Regions from separate parts of the Massilia sp. TSP1-1-2 genome, predicted to be linked through region 2. Evidence: predicted binding sites of a transcription regulator. Region 2 holds the regulator's gene; the other holds the start of a gene.
The links. The regulator FliA, encoded in region 2, starts transcription of late flagellar genes. The targets are predictions, from matches to a motif close to CTAAAGTTTNNNNNNNNNNNGCCGNTA.
Positions count from the first base shown of each region.

Region 1: ACP7BV_RS00800 (flagellar protein FliT) is a predicted target of FliA. The motif match lies at 9,685-9,711, and genes of this name have one in related genera.

Region 1 is NZ_JAFCTU010000001.1:156,697-167,660, forward strand. Features, by position in the region: gene mobB (molybdopterin-guanine dinucleotide biosynthesis protein B) at 1-360, shown strand, start outside; gene ACP7BV_RS00750 (YjfB family protein) at 381-581, shown strand; gene ACP7BV_RS00755 (DUF2282 domain-containing protein) at 825-1,103, shown strand; gene ACP7BV_RS00760 (DUF692 family multinuclear iron-containing protein) at 1,122-2,792, shown strand; gene ACP7BV_RS00765 (DUF883 family protein) at 2,814-3,101, opposite strand; gene ACP7BV_RS00770 (RNA-binding S4 domain-containing protein) at 3,239-3,460, opposite strand; gene ACP7BV_RS00775 (hypothetical protein) at 3,502-3,957, opposite strand; gene fumC (class II fumarate hydratase) at 3,918-5,309, opposite strand; gene ACP7BV_RS00785 (tetratricopeptide repeat protein) at 5,473-6,189, opposite strand; gene ACP7BV_RS00790 (type IV pilus assembly protein FimV) at 6,441-7,460, shown strand; gene ACP7BV_RS00795 (aminotransferase class I/II-fold pyridoxal phosphate-dependent enzyme) at 7,821-9,032, shown strand; gene ACP7BV_RS00800 (flagellar protein FliT) at 9,355-9,633, opposite strand; gene ACP7BV_RS00805 (HDOD domain-containing protein) at 9,751-10,578, opposite strand; gene ACP7BV_RS00810 (M1 family metallopeptidase) at 10,775-10,964, shown strand, end outside.
Region 2 is NZ_JAFCTU010000014.1:90,821-101,784, reverse strand. Features, by position in the region: gene flhF (flagellar biosynthesis protein FlhF) at 1-1,042, shown strand, start outside; gene ACP7BV_RS14330 (MinD/ParA family ATP-binding protein) at 1,035-1,868, shown strand; gene ACP7BV_RS14325 (RNA polymerase sigma factor FliA) at 1,884-2,612, shown strand; gene ACP7BV_RS14320 (flagellar motor protein) at 2,594-3,340, shown strand; gene motD (flagellar motor protein MotD) at 3,353-4,120, shown strand; gene ACP7BV_RS14310 (hypothetical protein) at 4,136-4,624, shown strand; gene ACP7BV_RS14305 (M35 family metallo-endopeptidase) at 4,733-5,836, opposite strand; gene ACP7BV_RS14300 (M35 family metallo-endopeptidase) at 6,241-7,302, opposite strand; gene ACP7BV_RS14295 (flagella synthesis protein FlgN) at 7,642-8,115, opposite strand; gene flgM (flagellar biosynthesis anti-sigma factor FlgM) at 8,144-8,446, opposite strand; gene flgA (flagellar basal body P-ring formation chaperone FlgA) at 8,561-9,250, opposite strand; gene flgB (flagellar basal body rod protein FlgB) at 9,411-9,836, shown strand; gene flgC (flagellar basal body rod protein FlgC) at 9,839-10,240, shown strand; gene ACP7BV_RS14270 (flagellar hook assembly protein FlgD) at 10,258-10,964, shown strand, end outside.

The sequences.
Region 1 (10,964 bases), on a different contig from region 2:
ATGATTGCCTCGCCATTTCGCGTGGCGGTGATCCGCGAACTGCGCGGCGCGCCCGAGCCTTCGCTTGGCGAGCAGCTGGCGCGCCTGACGCCGGCCGACCTGACGCTGGTCGAAGGCTATAAATGGGAGAGCGTGCCCAAGATCGAGGTGCATCGCCCTTCGCTGGGGCAGCCGGCGTTGTATGCGAACGACGCCCATATTGTCGCCGTCGCCGCCGACGTGGCCCGACCCGACGGCGTCAAAGCTGACGTCGCCTGGCTCGACCTGAACGCGCCTGCCACCGTGCTGGCATGGGTGCGTCAGCATCTATCTGAAAATAATCCTCAAGTTTTTGAAAATCGCGCCGTCAATCAAAGATAGGCCGAACTACGGAGGAAGTCATGGATGTCGCTTCATTAGCAAACCTTTCCAGCAGCGTTGCGGAAACCGGTGTCAAGCAGGAGGTCGGGCTGGCCGTGCTCAAGCGTGCCCAGCAAATTCAAGCCTCCACCGCGGCCCAGCTGATCAACTCCGTATCGTCGCCGCCGACGCTGCAAAACCTGCCTGCCCACCTCGGCAACACGATTAACACGAGCGCCTGACTGTTTTTTTTGGCCGCGGCTTGTCAACACAACGCGGAGGGGCCGCGTTATTGTCGATAGCCGCTCGCCCACCATATAGGCGTTACGCTGAGCCCGGCTACCTCCCGCAGTGGAGGAGCCGGGCTTTTTTCGTTGAAGTGAAAGCAAACGTAAAAGTGTAGTATGGTAACTATCGTGCTGCCACAATGGACTACATCATGGAAACAGCGAAATTCAATCAAAACCAACAATGGGGACAATCCAATGAATAAACGTCAAGTTGTCATTGCCACCGCGCTCGCAGGTGTCTGCGTGCTGACCGTCGCGGTCGCCGATGCCAAGCCGAACATGGCCAAAAAGGGCTCGCAGGAAAAATGCTACGGCGTTGCCAAAGCGGGCCAGAATGATTGCTCCAGCGCCGACGGCTCGCACAGCTGCGCCGGCCAGGCCACGGTCGATAAGGACAAGAACGAGTGGAAGCATGTGGCCAAGGGCACCTGCGTGAAGGTTGGCGGGACCCTGGCCGTCGAAACAAGCAAGTAATACCGCGGCGCCGACAGCGTGACGTCATCGATGCGCGCCGCCACGGCGCCACCGCGCGTTGGCGTGGGTTTGCGCGCGCCGCACTATCGCCAGTTCCTGGAGCAACGGCCCAAGGTCGACTGGCTCGAAGTCCACACTGAAAATTTTCTCGATCGCGCGGGCTGGGAGTGGCACGTGCTGCGCCAACTGCGGCGCGACTATCCATTCAGCCTGCACGGGGTGGGCCTAGGCCTGGGCTCGGCGCGCGGCTTTTCACTCTCCCACCTCGAGCGCGTGCGCGCGCTGGTCGAGCAGGTCGAACCGATGCTGGTCTCCGAACACCTGTGCTGGGGCGCGGTGCAGGCACGCCAGTTGAACGACCTGCTGCCGCTGGCGCTGGACCAGGCCACGCTGGCGCTGCTGTGCGAACGCGTGGGCCAGGTGCAAGATTGCCTGGGCCGCCCCATCCTGCTGGAGAACGTCTCGACCTACGTGCGGTTTCATGCCGATGCGATGAGCGAGACCGAATTCATGGCCGCGCTGGCGCAGCGTACGGGGTGCGGCTTGCTGCTGGATGTGAACAACCTGTACGTCAACCAGTGCAATCATGGCGAGGATGCCATGGCCGCCCTGGGGGTGCTTGCGCCGGGGACGGTGGGCGAAATGCACCTGGCCGGGCACCTGGTGACGCCGGCGGCGGTGATCGACCATCATGGCGCGCAGGTGGCGCCGCAGGTGTGGGAGCTGTACCGGGCGGCCGTGGCGCGGTTCGGGGCGGCGCCCACTCTCATCGAGTGGGATACCGATGTCCCGGCGCTGGAAGTGCTGCTGGCCGAAGCGGAAAAGGCGCGCGTGATCGCGGCTGGTCAAGCCATAGGACAAGACGTGGCACAACACACTGCGCACCCGACCATCTGGTGGAAGTGTGCCGGACTCGGCGAGTCTCCGGCTGTTTCGCCCCACAGTGTGCAAGAGGCGTTTGCGCGAGCGCTTACCGACGTGGACAGCGAGGGCGAACTCCTCGTGCACCTCAAATCCGGTAACCCTTCCGAGCGCCTGGGCCTGTACCGGGGCAACCTGACCGCCACCTGGAACAAGGTGCTCTGCGCGGCATTTCCCATTGTGCGCGCACTGGTCGGCGACGACTTCTTCACTGCCCTCGCGCGCGCCTACGGTCTGGCTCACCCGTCCGACAACGCCGACCTGCATCACTTCGGCGCCAGCTTCGCCGATTTTTTGGCCCTCTTCGAACACGTCGCCGACTATCCCTATCTACCCGACATGGCGCGCTTTGAATGGTTGCTACACCGCGCCCACTACGCGCCAGACGGCGCCGCGCTGAGCGCTGCAGCGCTGTCGGCCCTGTCGCCGCAAGAGTTTGAAGATGCCCGCTTCGCGCTGCATCCCGCCTGTGCCCTGTTCGCGTCAAGCTGGGCCATCGCGCAACTGTGGCAAGCGCACCAGGCCGATAGCGGCGCCGTCTTTCCGCAAGCGATGGCAACGCCGTGCACCGCAGCGATCGTTCGCCCCGCATGGAAAACCACCGCAGTCGCGCTCACCGCCGCCAGCCACGCAGCGCTGCTGGCGCTGGCCAGCGGCAGGACAATGGGAGAAGCGCTCGACGCCGCCTTCGACCTCGACGATGCTTTTGACCTTGCGGCAAACCTGAACGTGTGGCTGGAAGAGGGAATGCTGGCGGCACCGGCATGACAGCCGGTGCGCCTGCGGGAATTACGTGAGGAAGGCGCGCATGATGCGCGCTTCGCCGCTATGTTCGGCGTGCAGGTGGCTGGCGGCATGGGTCGCTTCGATCATGCGGCCCAGCTTGGCGTCTTCGAAACGGGCCAGCTCTTCGGTGGCCGCATTTAAGGCAAGCGCGAGTTTGGCGCGCGCGCTCTGGTACAGAACGCTGGTGTACTGGTCTGTATTTTTAAGCAATTCCTCCGCATTTTCGATTACGAGGCGCAAGTCGCCGATCAGGCGTTCCTGCGTTTGGGGGTTTTGTTCCGGGCTGTCCATGGCGGCCACCTTCAACCGGTTGGTAACGTCTTATAATATAAGCAAGCAAGAACTTCCGTGTTTGTCAGGGCGCAAACAGTGACAAGCCGCTGCCGCCGTCACGCTGCCGGCGTATTTCATATTCCCCAAACGCCCAGTTAATGAACCTCGTTCACGCTGATCCGCACGTCCCCCACCAGCACCACTTGGCCGGCGCGAATCTTGGCAGTCTTGCGCAATTCCTTCTTGCCGTCGACCTTGACGACGCCGCTGGCGACCATGTTCTTGCCGGCGCCGCCGCTGTCGCACAGCCCTGAGAGCTTGAGCAACTGATTGAGTTCAACGAATTCGCCCGCAAGGTCGAAAGTGAGATTTTGCATTTAATTCCTGGATATCTTGTTAAGTCGCCCGATTGCGCAGTTTACAGGAGAACCTGGAACCTGGCGTCGGCACGCGGGTAGCACTTGCCGGCCATGGGTGCCAGCTCGCGCGAAAAGTCGACCGCGCCAACCACCATATTCTTGTTCGTAAACACCAGCAGCGTGACGCCGTCATCTTTCTTGACGTTGGAATGCGCGTCTGAATTCCATGCGAAACCGAGCAGGGCGCTCGTCGCCTTGGCATCCGAATAGGGACCCAGGATGCACACGCGCGTCCACGCAAACGGAATCGATTTCGGCAAGTCGATCACCTTGTTGCCGGAGGCGGCAAAGTCGCGCCTGATGGCCGCTTCAAGGTCATGCTTGCGCGCGAACCAGAGGTACGCCGCCAGCAGCGCTGCCAGCACCAGCAGCCAACTCCAGCGTGCCAGCGACGCTGGCCTGCTTGCCGCGCGCGTCACAGGCCGGGGCGCGTCATCGCGATCGGCACGATCCATTCATGGAACTGTTGCTCGGTCACGAACCCCAACGCCAGCGCCGCCTGCTTGAGCGTGCTGCCTTCGTGCTGCGCCTTTTTGGCAATCTGCGCCGCCTTGTCGTAGCCGATATGCGGCGCGAGCGCGGTCACCAGCATCAGCGAGCGCTCCATCAGTTCGCCGATGCGTTCGCGGTTCGGTTCGATGCCGTGCGCGCAGTGCACGTCGAACGAGCGCATGCCGTCGGCCAGCAGGCGCGCGCTTTGCAGAAAATTATGCGCGATCATCGGCTTGAAGACGTTCAGTTCAAAATTGCCCGAAGCGGCGCCGATGGTCAGCGCGACATCATTGCCGAACACCTGGCAGCACAGCATCGTCATCGCTTCGCACTGGGTCGGGTTGACCTTGCCCGGCATGATGGAGCTGCCCGGCTCGTTTTCGGGGATGGTGATTTCGCCCAGGCCGGAGCGGGGACCGGACGCCATCCAGCGCACGTCGTTGGCGATTTTCATCAAGGCCGTGGCCAGCGTTTTAAAGGCGCCGTGCGCGCCCACCAGCGCGTCGTGGCCGGCCAGCGCCGCAAATTTGTTGGGCGCCGACTTGAACGACAGCCCCGTGCGCGAGCCCAGTTCGGCGGCGATGCGGTTGGCAAAGTCGGGATGGGCATTCAAGCCCGTGCCGACCGCCGTGCCGCCGGCGGCCAATTGCAGCAGGCCGGGCAGGGCGTGCTTGAGCGCGTGCTCGGAATACTCGAGCTGCGCCACATAGCCCGAAAACTCTTGCCCCAGCGTGAGCGGGGTGGCGTCCTGCAAATGGGTGCGCCCAATCTTGACAATGTCCATAAATTCGCGCGACTTGATCATCAAAGTGCCGCGCAGCTTGGCCAGCGCCGGCAGCACCGCGTGCGTGACGGCGGCGGCGGCGGCCACGTGCATCGCAGTCGGGAACATGTCGTTCGAGGACTGGCCCATGTTGACATGGTCGTTCGGATGGAGCAGGCGCGCTTCGCCGCGCTGGCCGCCGAGCAATTCGGAGGCGCGGTTGGCCAGCACTTCATTCATGTTCATGTTGCTTTGGGTGCCGGAACCGGTCTGCCAAACCACCAGCGGAAATTCGTCGGGATGGGCGCCGCCCAGCACTTCATCGGCCGCGCGCATGATGGCGTCGGCCTTGTCGGCCGGCAGCAGGCCGAGCGAGCGGTTGACGGCGGCCGCGGCGCGCTTGACCTGGGCCAGGGCAGCCACCAGTTCGGGCGCCATGCGCTCGGTCGAAATGGCGAAATGCAGCAGCGAGCGCTGGGTCTGCGCGCCCCACAAGTGCGCGGCGGGCACGTCGATGGGGCCGAAACTGTCCTTTTCGCTTCTCGTTTCCATAGCGGCATCCTGTTTTGTGTGGTGTTTGGATTAACGAGTTTACTCCAAAGGTCACCAGACAGTCAGATGCCGGCATCCGGCCACAGTCGTACCTGTGGGGCCGGAACCAGTCTATCGCCTCTGCTGGAGCGGTTCGACGAGCCGGCGCATCGATCCCATCCTTTTATTCCGTGAAGCTCGTGATGCGCACACCGGCGTCCTTAGCAAAACCGGTCCATCTGGCAGCTTCAGCCGCATCGCGCGGCACGCCCTGTCCCACCGAATACATGTAGCCGATGCGTTCCTGGGCCACGCCGTTGCCCGCTTCAGCAGCTTTCAGGTACCAGGCCGCCGCCTTGATAAAATCGCGTTCGCAGCCGCGGCCGGTGCGCAGCATGGAGGCCACATTCACTTGCGCCGGGACGTTGCCGGCCTCGGCCGCCTTCAAAGCCCACTTGAACGCCATTTTGGGGTCTTTGGCAACGCCATTGCCCGAGTCGTACAGGACGGCCAAGTTGGCCATGGATGCAGCGTCTCCCTTCTCGGCAGCCGCTTTGAAAAGCTTTGCCGCCGCTACAGGTTCCTTCGGCCCGCCTTCGCCTTGTAAATGCATTACTGCAAGATTGAACTGCGCCTTGCCCTCATTCTGATCGGCCGCTTTCTGGTACCAGATGCGGGCCATCGCCAGGTCCTCGGTTACACCGGCTCCTTTTTCGTAAAGCACGCCCAGGTTGAACTGCGCCACGGGATCGTTTGCTTCAGCGGCCTTGTGCGTCACTGCGAATGTTTTCGCTTGCGCATCCATGGCGCTTTTCAGTGCGGTCGAGGCATCCGCATGAACAACGGGCGCAACGAGAACACTGAATGCAACAGCGACTGTGGAGCAAAATTGCTTGAACATGGTGCCTCCTGGGTTTAGTTATTAGCCGGAAAGTTTATTTTATCTCTGCAATTTTTGTTGTCTACAAATAATTTGAACATGGTCATGTTCTGTTGTTTTCCGGCATTGCTGCGCTGTAGGACGGGATTCATTTCCATAGCGGCATCCTATTTAGTTCGGCTTTCGGATTAAAGTGTTCATCCCAATGCGCGTTAATGTAGGTAAGGCTACAAATTTTGATGGCCGCAACTGAAACGACTGACTTGATTCCTATGCACCCGCTCCGATTCGCCCACGCCCTCCGCCTGTGCGGCGCCCTTGTTTTCAGCGGCATGCTGGCCTGCGCCCAGGCCGCCGAACTGGGCGAACCGGTGGTGCGCTCGCACCTGGGCCAGCCCTTGATCGCCGACGTCGAACTGAGCGCGCTGGCGGAACCCGGTACGCCGGTCTCCGTGCGCCTTTCCAGCGCCGACGTCTACAAGGGCGCCAACATCGCCATGCATCCGGTCCTGGGCAGCCTGAACCTGTCGGTGATGCGGCGCGATGGCCGCCAGTTCCTGCATGTCACGTCGGTCAAGCCGGTCGACTCCGACGCCGTGCACCTGTTCCTGGATTTGGTTGATGGGAACCGGCGCAACGTACGCGCGGTGACCTTGTGGATCACGCCCGATCCCGCGCCCGCGCCACGGCCGGCGGCGGTGCCGCTTTCAACCCCGACCCCGCTGGCCGTCGCTGCCGTCGCCGAACCTGCGCGCGCCGCGCCAGCCGCGCCAGCCCGCATTGCGCCGCCCCAGCCTGCGCCGCAGGTTGAGCGATCGCGCCCGGCACGCGTGATCAAGGTCCCGTCGTCCGGCGCCGCCTGTCCCCAGCCGCAGTTTTCGCAAGAGCAGATCAAGAGCTGCGCCTCGATCGACGCCAACAACGCGCTGCTCAGCGCGCAGATTGTGGAGCTCGAAGACAAGGTCAAGCAGCTGCAAGTGGCCATGGAAGGCAAGCATGCCGCGCCGGACGCCACGCTCCACAAGGCTGAACCAGCGCCGCCGCCAGCGCCGGCGCTGGCCAAGCCAGTGGTCAAACCTGCCGCCGGTTTTCCGTGGCTGCTGGTGATCGGCATCGTACTGGCCTTGCTGGCGATCGGCGGCGCTGTCTGGTTCATGCTCAGCCGCCGCAAAGGCAAGACGGTGGAGACGGCCGCGGCCGATTCAGTGGCCTGGTATGCGCGCCTGGCCAATCCCTTCCGGCGCAAGGCCACCGTGGCGGCCGTGGTGGCGGAAGCGACGGCAGAAGCTTGAAACGGTGTTTGAAAAATAAATATTGCTTTTTTGAGGTCGCGCGCACGAACTCGTCTACACAACTTGACATTGTGCGTTATACTCTTTTCCGTTGTCACCCAGTGGCGGCAAAAAACGGAACACGGACCTGGCGCAGCCACCAACGATAGTGTGGCGCGATCAGCAGGTAATCGTTGAAGAAACGCCTGTTCTGGAAGCTGTCCGCGAGCCTACTGTGCGCAAGCGGACGCCGGATGCAACCGGCAAGAGGCGACGCCAGCAGATAGCTGGCGATCGCTCTCCCCAATTCCCCCCTCCCGCAGCGAGTTTGGTGCCAAAAGGTTATACTTGTCCGTGATTTCATTACGGAAAGCAAGCAAAATGACACTCGCGGTACAAACACAATACGATGCATTCAAAGAGCGCGGACTGAAGCTCGATATGTCGCGCGGCAAACCCGCGCCCGAACAACTGGACCTGTCCAATGCACTGATGGCGCCCCTGCACAGCTTTACGGCGCTGGACGGTACCGACTGCCGCAATTATGGTCTGGGCGTCGGCCTGCCGGAAGCGCGCGCGCTGTTTGGCCAGTTGCTCGGCGTGCCGGCGGCGCAGGTGATTGTCGACAGCAGCGCCAGCCTGTCGCTGATGCACGACGTAATCGTCTACGCATTGCTCAACGGTGCGCCGGGCGGCCAGCCTTGGGTGGGCCAGCAAGTCAGTTTCCTGTGCCCGGTGCCAGGTTACGACCGCCACTTCTCGATCTGCGAAGCGCGCGGCATCAAGATGATCAATATCCCGCTGGGCGACGACGGCCCGGACATGGATCTGGTCGAACGGCTGGTTGCCGCCGACGCCAGCATCAAGGGCATGTGGTGCGTGCCGAAGTACAGCAATCCGTCCGGCACCGTGTATTCGGACGCGGTCGTTGCACGCCTGGCCGCGATGAAGACGGCTGCGCCGGACTTCCGGATCATGTGGGATGACGCGTACCGTTTCCATCACCTGACCGAAGAGAGCATCGTCATCGCCGACATTCTTGACGCGTGCGCCAAGGCCGGCAATGCTGAGCGCGCCATCGTCTTTGCGTCCACTTCGAAGGTGAGCTGGGCCGGTTCCGGCATTGCCGCGCTGGCGGCTTCCCCTGCGAACATCGCCTGGTGGACCAAGCATGCGGGCATTCGCAGCATCGGCCCGGACAAGATCAACCAGCTGCGCCATGTCGCTTTCCTGAAGGATGCGGCAACCGTCGATGCGCTGATGGCCGCGCACCGCGCGCTGCTCAAGCCGAAGTTCGATGCGGTGCTCGCGCAGTTCGAGGCGCATCTGGGCGCGGTTGACGGCGTGTCGTGGACGGTGCCCAAGGGCGGCTATTTCATTGATCTGGTGACGCCAAAGGGCGCTGCCAAGCGCACCATCGCGCTGGCCAAAGAGGCGGGAATTACGCTCACGCCAGCCGGTGCGGCTTATCCGTATGGGGTGGATCCGGAAGACAGCCATATCCGGATTGCCCCGAGTTTTCCTTCGCTGCCGGAGATCGGGCAGGCGGCCGAGGGGATTGCGCTGGCGTTGAAGCTGGCGGTTGCACAGTAAAACAAAAGCGCTTGCGGGCGCTTTTTTTGTATGCCAACGCTTTGTGCTCGCGTCGGCGGCCGTTGCACAGCAGGCCGAAAACCGTACCCACATCGTCCTCGCGCACGCGGGTGTCGCAGAAGGAGTAGGTCGGAAAAGCGAAGGCCTGGGCGGCCCCCTTTTCCGACGGTCCACGCGGCCCCTTTTGCAACAGCCGCGTGCGCGAGGACGATTTTTTTATACTCCCGGGCCAATCTATAAGTGAGCGCCTGCGCGAGCGCGATGTACCCATAAAAAAAGCCGCTCAGCTTGCGCGGAACGGCTTTCTTAAATTTGGTCAAACTCAGTGCGTCGCGCGCACCACGTCGGCCAGTTGCCACGGCTGCGTCACATCCCGGATCGCCCGGTCGTTCGCCATGATCATCTTGAGCAAATCAATCTTGCGCATCCGCGCCGCGCCTTCGAGTGCCGGTACGCCGCCGATCGTTTGCACCGACTGCAAGGCGCATTGCGTTTCCATCCGCGACAAGCCGTCAAAATCGCCCGCCTGCGCCGCGCCGGCCATCTTGCTGGTCAAGCCGGCAATATTTTCGTACATCGAGAGAACGTCGTTCGGGGTCATGATGCTCACCTTGCCAGGATATGTAAAAGGATTACCGCTTGTCCTTTTTTGTAACGGCACGGCAAATGCAAACTTGAGGGTATTTTGAAAATAAATTCAAAAAACCCACAACCTTGTCTAATGAATCATCTCTTCCAGCCCTGCGGACAGGTCCGCCAGCCCCGGCATGTCGTCCAGCAGCTCTTGCGGACCGAGTCCCAGGGCGGCCGCCACGGCGACCGGCACGCTCGCCGCGCGAGCCGCAGCGTCCAGCTTGAGCTCCTCGGCGGCCGCGCGCCATACCGCCAGATGCACCACCGCCGCCATCCGGCTCAAGGGCGCACCCGCCAGCGGCTGCGGGAAGCCGCGCATCGTATCCGGGAACACATCGGGGAACTTCCAGCGCAGCGCCAGTTCGGCGCCGACCTCGCTGTAGTCGTAGCCAAAGGCGGCATGCTCGGCCGCCAGGCGGGCGGGTTGAAAGCAGTCCACGGTCTTGTCGAGCTCCTGCGCCTCGGCCGGCAAGCCGGTGTGCATGACCAACTGGCCGATCGCGTGCATCATTCCGATCGTAAAGGCCAGGTCGGTATTCAAGCCCACTTTCCTGGCGATCCACTTGGCGGCCACCGCCGTGTTCATGCTGTAGCGCCAAAAACGCTTCAAGTCCAGGCCGGGCACGGTCTTGAAGCCGCCCACCAGGCCGCTGCTGATAACGAGCGTCCTGACCGTCACAAAGCCGAGCATGCGGATCGCATCTTCAACGTTGCCGATGCGGCGCGAGACATGGTAATACGCCGAATTGGCCAGCCGCAGCAGCTTGGCCGACAGCACCGGGTCGAGCGAGAGCGTGCGGGCGATGTCGTCGACCGACACCTCGGCTTTTTCAAAGCTGCTGATCAATTCTTCGACCACCCTGGGGGCGGTGGGGAGGGCGTTCGGGTTTTGCAGCAAGGCTTCCAACGTCATGACGCTCTCCTGGTTTATGCATGCTGGGCAAGGCGCTTCGGATGACTATATAGCGAATACCCTGCGCGCGCCAGTTCGGCCATGCGCTCTTTTCTGCAGCGCGGCGCCTTATTTTGCAGTTCGTCGCATTTAACGAGCACGCTTGGTGCGCTTTCGATAAAGTGCAGCCTGGGCCCTTACATCAAACGAGAAAAGAATGAACCTACCGTTAGCTTGCCGCTTTGCCGCCACCGCCGCTCTTTCCATCGCCACCCTTGCCGCCCACGCGGAAGCGCCGTTTTTGTTCGCGGCCACCCCGGGCAAACTGCCCAAGGATGTGATCCCGATACAGTACGCCGCGCACCTGGTGCCGAACATGGCGACTAATACCTTCCTGGGCTCCGAAA
Region 2 (10,964 bases):
GTCGCTGATGGCCAGCCAAATGTCGTCGATGATGCAGCAGGCGCTGGCGCAGGCCAAAGACACGGCGGCGGCCGAAATGAGCGGCATGATGAGCGAAATTCGCGCCATGCGCGGCCTGATGGAAACCCAGTTGGCCGAAATTTCATGGAGCACGACCGCGCAGCGCGAACCGCAAAAAACCAGCGTGCTGCGCGAAATGCTGGCGGCCGGTTTTTCGGCCAGCCTGTCGCGCTACCTGATCGAAAAACTCCCGTCGGGAAAAGATGAAGCGCAGAGCCTGGCGTGGATCAAGACTGTCCTGTCGCGCAACCTGACCACCATTTCCAACGAAAATGAAATCCTGGAAAAGGGCGGCGTCTTCGCCCTGGTCGGCCCCACCGGCGTGGGCAAGACCACCAGCACCGCCAAACTGGCGGCGCGCTGCGTGATGCGCCACGGCCCTGAAAAACTGGCCTTGATCACCACCGACGCGTATCGTATCGGCGGCCACGAACAGTTGCGCATCTACGGCAAGATCCTCGGCGTGATGGTGCACTCGGTCAAGGATGAATCGGACCTGCGCATCGCCCTGAAAGAATTGCGCAACAAGCACACCGTGCTGATCGACACGGTCGGCGTGTCGCAGCGCGACCACAACGTGGCCGAGCAGGTGGCGATGCTGTCGGGCACCGGCGCGGACGTCAAGCGCCTGCTGTGCCTGAACTCGACGTCCACCAACGAAACGCTCAACGAAGTGGTGCGCGCCTACCAGGGCAGCGGTCTGGCGGGGGCAATCATGACCAAGCTCGACGAAGCGGCCTCGCTCGGCAACGTGCTCGACGTCGTGATCCGCCAGAAGCTGAACCTGTTCTACATCTCCAACGGCCAGCGCGTGCCCGAAGACTTGCACCTGGCCGACCGCGCCATGCTGATCGACCGCGCCTTCCGTCTCAAAAAGGGCGACGCCGCCACCCAGTACGCGGACGCCGAATTGCCGCTCCTGATGGCCGGCGCGACCAACGCCAACAATGACCGCAGCCTGCGCGAGGTGTTCCTTGGCTAATTTCGATTTCGACCAGGCCGAAGGCCTGCGCAGGATGCTGGCCGGGCCAAAGCCGCGCATCGTCACGTTTTTATCGGCCACCGCCCAGGACGACAAGGGCGCCATGCTGGTCAACCTGGGCGCGTCGCTGGCGCGCGCCGGCAACGACGTCGTCATCGTCGACGCCTGCGACCAGGAATACGGCGTGGCCCAGCGCCTGGGCGTGGACCGCGGTTCGAGCCTGCTGAACGTGGCGCGCCAGGAATGCGGCCTGAACCAGGTCATCAACCAGGTGCCGCAAGGCTTTGGCGTGGTCAGCATGGCGCGCACCCGGCGCGCATGCAGCGGCGCGGACGATGCGCGCCGCCTGGCCAAGACGTTCGATGTGCTGGTCAAGCAAAGCGGCATCGTCATCGTCGACGGCGAGTTCGACAGCCGCGACAGCTTTCCCGTCCCCATCATGGGCAACTGCGAAATCGTGGTCCAGGTATCCACCAGCGCCGAGTCGATCACGGCCGCCTACCGCCTCATCAAGCGCCTTTCGCAACAGTTGGGCTGCCGTCCCTACGGTATTTTGGTGACCGGGGCTTCCGAACAGGAGGCGAAGGTGGTATACGATAATATGTCCTCTGCGGCAAGTCGTTACCTTGCGGTACAACTTGTGTCGATGGGCTCGGTGCCGGCCGATGAATACCTGCAGCGCGCAGCGCGCCTCGGGCGCGCGGTGGTCGATGCGTTCCCGCTGGCGGGCGCCTCCGTCGCGTTTCGCCGGCTGGCAGGGCGGTTTGCCATGGCGGGCATGGCGCCGCTAGGCCGAGCAGGGGGAAGCACCCATTTTGGCTCATAAAACTTTACGGTAAACATGTACACGGTCAAAGGCAAAACCGACAAGAACAACTTACTGACGGAGCACATGCCGTTGGTGAAGCGGCTTGCCCACCACATGAAGGCCAAGTTGCCCGCCAGCGTGGAAGTCGACGATCTGATCCAGGCTGGCATGATCGGCCTGCTGGACGCCATTTCCCGCTACGAGGAAACCCACGGCGCCCAATTTGAAACCTATGCCGTGCTGCGCATCCGCGGCGCCATGCTCGACGAATTGCGTTCGTCCGACTGGCTGCCCCGCTCCATGCGCCAAAACATGCGCAAAATTGAAGCGGCCATGAGCGCGCTGCAGCAAAAGCTGGGCCACGCGCCGTCCGAATCGGAAGTGGCCAAGTCGCTCAAGCTCTCGCTGGGCGATTACCAGGACATGCTCTCGGACGGCGGCGGCCACCAACTGGTGTATTACGAAGACTTCCACGACAGCGAAGGCAACGACAGTTTTCTGGACCGCTATGCGGTGGACGCCGCCGACCCGCTGCGCTCGCTCATGGATGGCGACTTTCGCCAGGCCGTCATCGACGCCATTGACGCCTTGCCCCCGCGCGAGAAAATTCTGATGGGGCTTTACTACGAAGAAGAATTAAATCTCAAAGAAATTGGAGCCGTCATGGGGGTGTCCGAATCACGCGTATCGCAATTGCATACGCAAGCGGTGGCGCGCCTGCGCGCGACACTACGGGAGCAGGCGTGGACTGGGCCAGCGTAGCGGGGATTGTCCTCGCGCTGGCCGCGCTGCTGCTCGGTCACGGCATGGAAGGGGGCAAGTTCGCCTCGCTGGTGCAGCCGGCCGCCTTCATCATCGTGGTCGTGGGCACCTTTGGCGCGGTGCTGCTGCAGACCGAACGGCATACCTTTTTGCGCGGCGTGCACATGCTGCGCTGGGTGTTTCGCCCGCCCGAGTCGCAGCGCACGCGATTGGCGCGCGACATCGCGCAATGGAGCTTGCACGCGCGGCGCGACGGCTTGCTTTCGCTCGAGCCGTTCATGCTCAAGTCGCAGGACAAATTCATCCAGAAAGGCTTGCGCCTGGTGGTTGACGGGATCGCGCCCGACAAGGTGCGCGGCCTGCTGGAAACGGAAGTAACGGCCTACGAATTTTCGGAGCGCCAGGCGGCCAAGATCTGGGAGTCGGCCGCCGGCTACTCGCCCACCATCGGCATCATCGGCGCCGTGCTGGGCTTGATCCACGTGATGGAAAACCTGGCCGAGCCGGCCAGGCTGGGCAGCGGCATCGCCGTCGCCTTTGTCTCCACCGTGTATGGCGTGGGCCTAGCCAACCTGTTTTACTACCCGGTCGCCAACAAGCTCAAAAACATCATCGCCGAGACGGTCACGCAGTATGAAATCCTGACCGACGTCTTTCACGACATCGCCGGCGGCGACCATTCGCGCGTGATCGAAGAGCGCGTCGCCAGCCTGCTGTCGCGCGCTTAGGGAGCACGGACCATGGCGCGCAAACGGTTTGCCGAAGAGCCGGACAACCACGAGCGCTGGCTCATTTCCTACGCCGACCTGATCACGCTGATGTTCGCGTTTTTCGTCGTCATGTACGCCATCTCCGTGGTCAACGAAGGCAAGTACAAGGCCTTTGCGCTGTCGCTCGACAAAGCCTTTACCGGCAAGGAGCGCGAAGCGGTCAGCGTGCCCGGCCAGGTGCAGCCGATGGCCACGCTGGCCCCGCCCGTCAATACGCCCGCCATGAGAAAGCGCAACGAAGCCTTGCGGCGCGAAGCCGAAACGCTCAAGAAGCTGGCCAAGGACTTGTCGGCCGCCCTGGCGCCGCTGGTCAAGGAAGGCAAGGTGCGCGTGACCCAGACCGCGCTGGGCGTGACGGTGGAGATCAACGCGAGCGTGCTGTTCGACCCGGGCGAGGCGCGTCTGGCCCCCGAGTCGGCCCAGGCGCTGCGCGCCCTTGGCGTGGTGCTGCGCAACGACACCCACGCGCTGCAGGTCGAAGGGCACACCGACGACACCAAAATCGCCACTGCGCTCTACCCGTCGAACTGGGAACTGTCCGCCGTACGGGCCAGCAGCGTGGTACGCTTGTTCATCGACAGCGGCGTGGCGCCGGCGCGTTTGACGGCCGTTGGACGCGCATCGAACATGCCGGTCTCGGCCAACGATTCGCCGCAAGGCAAGGCGCGCAACCGGCGCGTCACCGTCACCATCTTGTCGGCGGTGCCCGATTCGCCGAAAGAGGTGCGCACCTATTAACCTGGGGAGAACAAGTTGATTCAATCGATGATGGCGGTGCTGCTGGCGCTGCCGCTGGTGGCCTACGCAGGAGGCGGCATGAATGGTGGCATGAATAGTATAAAACAGCAGTTGCAGGTTGACGCCAACGGGGGCAAGGTCGTGGTCAAGCTCACGCTGGACAACGCCAGCGGCAAGCCGGTCTACGTGCCCAAGGCCGTGTATGCAGACAAGCAGATTTTCCGGCGCGAGTTCGCCATTACCGATGCGGCCACCGGCGCCGAGGTCGATTACACCGGCCCCATGGTCAAGCGCGGCCCGTTCACCAAAGATGACTTCATCGCCGTCAAGCCGGGCCACAAGATCAGTCACGCCATCGACATCACGCGCAGCTATGATTTCAAGCCCAGGCATACCTACAAGCTCAGTTATACGGGCGGCTACCTTGGCGATGCATCCAAGGTGGAGGCCGTGTCGGCGGCCGTGGTTCCCGCGGTGACCTTCACTTTCGGACCCGCGCGCTAAGCGCCCCAGCGCGCACGCGCGACGTTGCGACGACGCGCCCACATAAAAAAACGGCGCCGTTCGCACGGCGCCGCCAAAATTCCCAAGCCGGGAAAGAAGTGTGCTTCCTTAGTTCAGGAATGGCGAATTTTCGCCAAAATATTCGTGCGAGTCCGCATTGTCCAGCGCGCCGGCCGGGTTGCTGATGGCAAGGCTGGCTGCCGCCGACTGGCCATAAGCGCGGTCGTCCGTGGCGGCGACGGCGTTAAAGTGCGACAGCTCGTGCACCAGGGTGCCGCCTTTGGAATCAGTGCCGCTCGTTGGCGCCGACCAGAACGCGTTGCAGACATAGATCTTGTATGGCTGGGTCGGGTACACGTAAGCGAAGTACGACTCTTTGCAGCTGCAATCGACGACGATCGGCTTGTTGTCGAGCGCATCCTTGATGGCGGTGAAGTGCGAACGGGCCGTCGCGTAGCGGGTCGAGCTGTAGGTCCCGAACCATTTCTTGTAGCGGGTGCCGTTGGTGCCGGCGTTCAGGTAGCTGACGCCGCCGTTGGCCATGGTCTTGGCCGCGCTGATGGCCGACGTGATCGAGCTCGATTGCGACGCGGTGCAGCCGGTGGTGGCCAGGCTCATCGCGCCCGGGGTGCCCGCGCCTTGCTTGGCCAGCTCGAACGGCGTGCCAACCACGGTGCCGCGCGGCAGGCGGCCATCGATGAACATCGATACCGGCGCCGATGCCAGGTCGTCGACGTTGGCGCCAACCGGTGCGGCGGAGATGCTTGGCAAGCCTTTGCTCGGCATGAACAGGTTGACCGATGCAACGTGGTATTTGATGGCGTAGTCGCCCGTCACGCTCATGTCGTAGACCGACGAGAGTTCAACCCGGCTGGTGTGCGACTGGCCCGGCTTGAGCAGGTAGTAATCCTTGGCCGTTGGCGCGCCGCGCTTGTAGTGGCGGCCCAGGTAGGGCACGTCCACGCCATCGCGCGTGACTTCGAAGATATGGTCTTCGATCCCGGAGAACGGGGTATGCCACTTGAGCACGTACTGCGGGCTGGCCGAGGTGTTGGTGATGGTGACGCGCATGACAACGTCGTCATCTTTTTTGAGCGAATTTTTTTCCGGTGCAATGCTGACGGTCACGCCGTTAGATGCAGCCTGTGCGGAGAAACATGCTGCGAGTGTAGCAATCGATACGCCAGCTTTTACCAATGTATTCAAGTTCATTTCTGCTCCGTGAAGTATATGTGGTTGTCGTTGTCCGCTGAGCCGTCATGCATATAAAACCGAGCTCAACAATTCATCGTCACATAAACCCGGATGCCGAGTAAACGTTGAATCATCGGTAATTGTGTCAAATAGGCGAATGTTTAATGTTTTTAACTTTTGTTGGTTCTCCAAAGAAATTTTAACGGGCCCGCTATGAAAACAAGTTGTTACTGTCACATCTGGCTTGAGCACTGTGACAATGGATTGTTAAATTTTGAACGCTTACAAGGGCAAATAAACAAATGTTTGTCGTGGACCGTTCCAGCGGTGTAACATTATTTCCACAGTTAGTTCAGCGCTGCCGGCGAGACGAAAAAAACCGGCGCCCACAAGGACGCCGGCTTGTCGTGAAGCACGGCTGATCAGTTCTGCGCCGGCGTGTTCTCGCCAAAATACTCGTGCGAGTCCGCATTGTCGGTCGCTTTGGCAGGATCGCTGATCGCCAGGCTGGCCGCGCCCGACTGGCCGTAGACCCAGTCGTCGGTGCCGGCGGTGGCCGTGAAATGGCTCATTTCATGGACCAGCGTGCCGCCTTTGGAATCGGTGCCGCTCATCGGCGCCGTCCAGAACGCCTTGCACACGTAGATCTTGTAAGGCTGGTTTGGGTAGACATACGCGTAGTAGGTCTTCTTGCAGCCACAGTCGACCGTGATCGGCTTGCTGTCGAACGCGCCCTTGATGGCGGTGTAATTGGCCTTCACGTGTGCGATGCGGCCGGCATCGCTGGCGCCGAACCACTTGCTGTAGCGAGCACCGAGCGCGCCGCCCATGTAGCTGGTGGCATTGTTGGCATAGCCGCTGGCCACGCCGATGGCCTGGGTGATCTCGCCCTGCTGGGCGGCGGTGCACTTGCTGAACGACAGTGCGGCGAGTGAATAGCCGGTGTCTGCCGGCGCCTTGCCAGCGATCGATTGGGCGCCGCGCGGCTGGGCGCCGTCAATCCATACCGATGCCACCGGCGAGGTGATCTCGCCAACCGTTTTCTCGTGGGTGCCGAACAGGTTCACTGACGCTGCCTTGTAAGCAATCGTGTACTGGCCCGTGATGCTCATGTCGTACATGTCCGACAGTTCAACGCGTACCGTGTGCGAGGCGCCCGGCTTTAACAGATAGTAATCGGACGCCGTTGGCGTGCCGCGCTTGTAGTGGGCGCCCAGGTAGGGAACTTTGGCGCCGTCGCGGGTCACTTCAAACAGCGACTCTTCAATCTCGGCAAACGCGGTATGCCACTTCAAGACCATTTGCGGCTGAGCCGAGGTGTTGGTGATGGTCAGGCGGACGGTGACGTTGTCGTTCTTGCCCAACGAACTTTTCTCGGCCGCCACGGTGGCGGTCACGCCGTGCTTGGACGCTGCGTGTGCGCCGATGCATGCCACGCCTGCGACGATTGCAACACTTGCCTTGCCTACGTTATTCCAATTCATTGTTTTCCTCCGAAGATGAGTCGTGTTGTTTGCCGCATCGCGCATTGACCAGCTTGTGGCCGGCGCTGGCGTGCAGCTTTTTATAGAAGTTGCCGTGACAAAATATTACTTGTCTATACCGGAAACCCGTGACTGATACTCACGGATTCACGCGCAGAAGTAAAGTTGATTTATGAAATGTGTCAATTTAGTCACGCAAGGTGGAGGAACGTCTCCATCGCCCTTGCGAAAGTCATGCAGCAGCGTTACATCGTTGTGGTGCGCGAGCACGATGTTGTTGGGGGCTAGAAACAAAAAAACCGACGCGCGGCCGGTTTTCCTGGAAGTAGCAAGTCAGTTCTATCCCACCACCAACGGCCGCTTCCCGCTGACCGGCGTCGCATGCCCGCTGGGGCCATAAAACCCCGTATCGACCGCATGCGACGGCGTGCGCATGGCTTGTATCAAATTCTGGTTGTGGGTCATCTGCTTGTTGATCAGCATGCCGTTGATGCGGTTCAGTTCTTTCGCCGCGCGCATTTTTTCCAGCACATGCTGCCAATTGGCCTGGATCGCGGGATTGTTCAGCCGCTTCACCCACGCCTGCATGCCCGCTTCGGAGCCGTCGCAGCCGTCTTGCTGCAAGCTCGCGTGACGCTGGGCGGCGAGGGTGCCGAGCTGTTCAACCAGCTCGGTCTTGCGCGACGTGAGCGTGCCGAGGCCGTCGGTATCGGCGGCCACCAGGCATTGCTGTTCCTGTTTCATCAGGTCGATCAAGCAATTGATCAGTTTTAGTTCGTCTTGCAGCGTGGTGTGTGCACTGGCCGTGGACATGATGAAAAGCTCGCCTTCGTCGCTTCAATTAGCGTTTGCGGGAATGCAACAGGTCGCGCACTGTTTCCAGCAAGCCGTCTGCGACTTTCTCTGAATTGATACTGAACTGCCCATCGGCGATGGCCAGCTTGATGCGCTCGACCTTTTTGGTGTCGAACACGCCCGTGCTGCTCGCTGCCGCCGACATGGCTTGCCCCTGCGACGACAAGCGTACGCTGTCGGTGCTGGCCGGCCCTGCGGTGCTGGCTTTTTCGGCGTTTTTGGCGCTGTGTGCTGGCGTATTTGCTGCCGCCAATGCAGGGCCACCCTTGATTGTATCGTTGATTTTCACGGCATCATCCTTCTCTGCGCGGAGTGGAAACTCCATGGTCTGCATCTATTACGGCGCCATCCCCGTAAACTTTAGCGCGACCGGCAGCATTGTTGCGTCTACTTCCTGAAATATTCAGAAAACAACTTCCACCAATCCACCGGCCTTGGCCACGCCGCTGATAATCGCCCCGGCCGGCGTGCGCACTTGCACCACCTGGCCTTCGCTGGCGTTGCCAATCGCGCGCGCTTCGGCCGTCACCCGGAACCCGGCGCCGCCCGACACCACGCGCACTGCCTGGCCTTGCTGCACCACCGGTTTGCTGCGCAGCAGGTCGGCGCGGAGTGGCGCCCCTGACTGCACCGACATGCTGCTGGTGCGCCCGACGACCTGCGCGATATCGGTCAGCACGCCGTTGGGCAGCGCCGCCAGGTCGCCCTTGACCATCACCAGCTGCGACGCGTCAATGGTCTGGCCCTGCACCAGTGGCGTGGCGGCGGCCACGTACTCGGCCTGCACGCTTACCTGCGATTGAATATACACCGTCCAGGCAGTAGGCGCCAGACAGCGCACGCCGACCGTGGTTTTGCCCCACGCGCGCGCGCCCGGCTGCTGGAACGGCTGCGGGTCGGGGCAGGCGGCCAGGTTCATGCGCTGGTCGAGCGCGCCCACCGTGACGGTGACCTTGCCCGGCAGGCCGGCGCTCTGGGTGACCAGATATTGCTGCGCCATCTGGCGCAGCGACTCCAGGTCCTGGCGTGCCGGCGCCTGGGCCAGAGCAAACGGTGCGGCAAGGAACAGTACGATCGTCAACAGGGTTTTCATGGTGGGCGCCTTTATCTAGTGAAGCGATGATAGGCCTCGCGCGAGGGGGGCGAAGTGATGAACAGCCGCCGTTTACCCATCTTGATCGCCCGATTAGCAAGCCCCAAGCCCACGTACTATCGATCCTGTCATATAACGAGGCGAACGCGAGGCGAACGACATGATTGGCAAACTCAACGAATACATGGGTTTTAACGAGGCGGCCCTGGGGCTGCGGGCGCAGCGCCAGCAAGTGCTCGCGTCCAACATCGCCAATGCGGACACGCCCAACTACAAGGCACGCGACATCGATTTCGCCAGCGCCTTGCAGGCGGTCGTGGCGCGCAACAGCGGCACCCCGCCGGCCGGCGTACTGGCGCAGACGGCGCCGGCCCACATGCCGATCAGCGGCAGTGGCGACTACCTGCCCAACGGCACGCCGGTGCAGTACCGCATGCCGGCCCAGGGCGCCGCCGACAATAACACGGTCGACATGGATGTCGAGCGCAATCAGTTCGCCGACAACGCCCTGCGCTACGAAGCGGGCGTCACGTTTCTTAATATGCAGATCCGCGGCATGCTGACCGCGATCCAGGGAGGTTCTTGATCATGTCGCTCTTTAATATCTTTAATGTTTCCGGTTCGGCCATGAGCGCACAGGCGCAAAGGTTAAACACCGTTGCCAGCAATCTTGCAAATGCCGATTCCGCCAGCAGCGCCACGGGCCAGGCTTACCGGGCTAAACAGGTGGTTTTCGAGGCCGTGCAGACCGAAGGCGGCGGCACCGGCGTCAAGGTTCAGCAGGTGATCGACGATCCGTCGCCTTTGAAACAGGTATACGATCCAAAACATCCGTTGGCTGACGACAAGGGTTATGTGGCGATGCCAAACGTGAACGTGGTCGATGAGATGGTCAATATGCTGTCGGCTTCCCGGTCGTACCAGACCAACGTGGAAACCATGAATGCAGCCAAGGCGCTGCTGATGAAAACGCTGACGCTTGGTCAGTAAACGACGAAGAAAATGCCATGACTACCATTCAAACTCTGCCCGGCTATGTCTCCCAAGACTTGATGAACACCGTCAATGCCAAGAAGGGAAGCACGGCCGGCGCCAGCGTGGACGCCGACAAGGACAAGTTCATGACGCTCCTGATCACCCAGATGAAAAACCAGGATCCGATGAACCCGCTCGACAATGCGCAAGTGACCAGCCAGCTGGCCCAGCTCTCGACCGTCACCGGCATCAACCAGTTAAATACCACGCTCGAGTCGCTCAAGTCGAGCTACCAGTCGTCGGAATCGCTGCAGGCGGCCACGATGATCGGCCACGGCGTGCTGGTGGCCGGCGACAAGGTGGCGCTGGCCGGCGGCAAGGGCATCATGGGCGTGGAGGTCGGCAGCGCCGCCGACAAGGTGCAAGTCATCATTACCGACCCGCGCACCGGCAAGGACGTGCAGGTGATCGACATGGGAGCGCAGCAGCCGGGCATCACGCCGATCGCGTGGGACGGCGTGCCCGATCCATCGCAAATGGGCGCGGACGGCAAGCCGGTCACTCTGCGCGACGGCAATTTTTTGATTCGCGTCGTCGCCACCCGCGGCGAAGAAGTGCTCAAGGACGCCAAGACGCTCTCGTTCGACAGCGTGGCCAGCGTCACCACCAATCCCAAGGATGGCGTCAAGCTCAACTTGCCGACGCTGGGCGTGGTCTCGATGGCCGACATCCGCCAGAT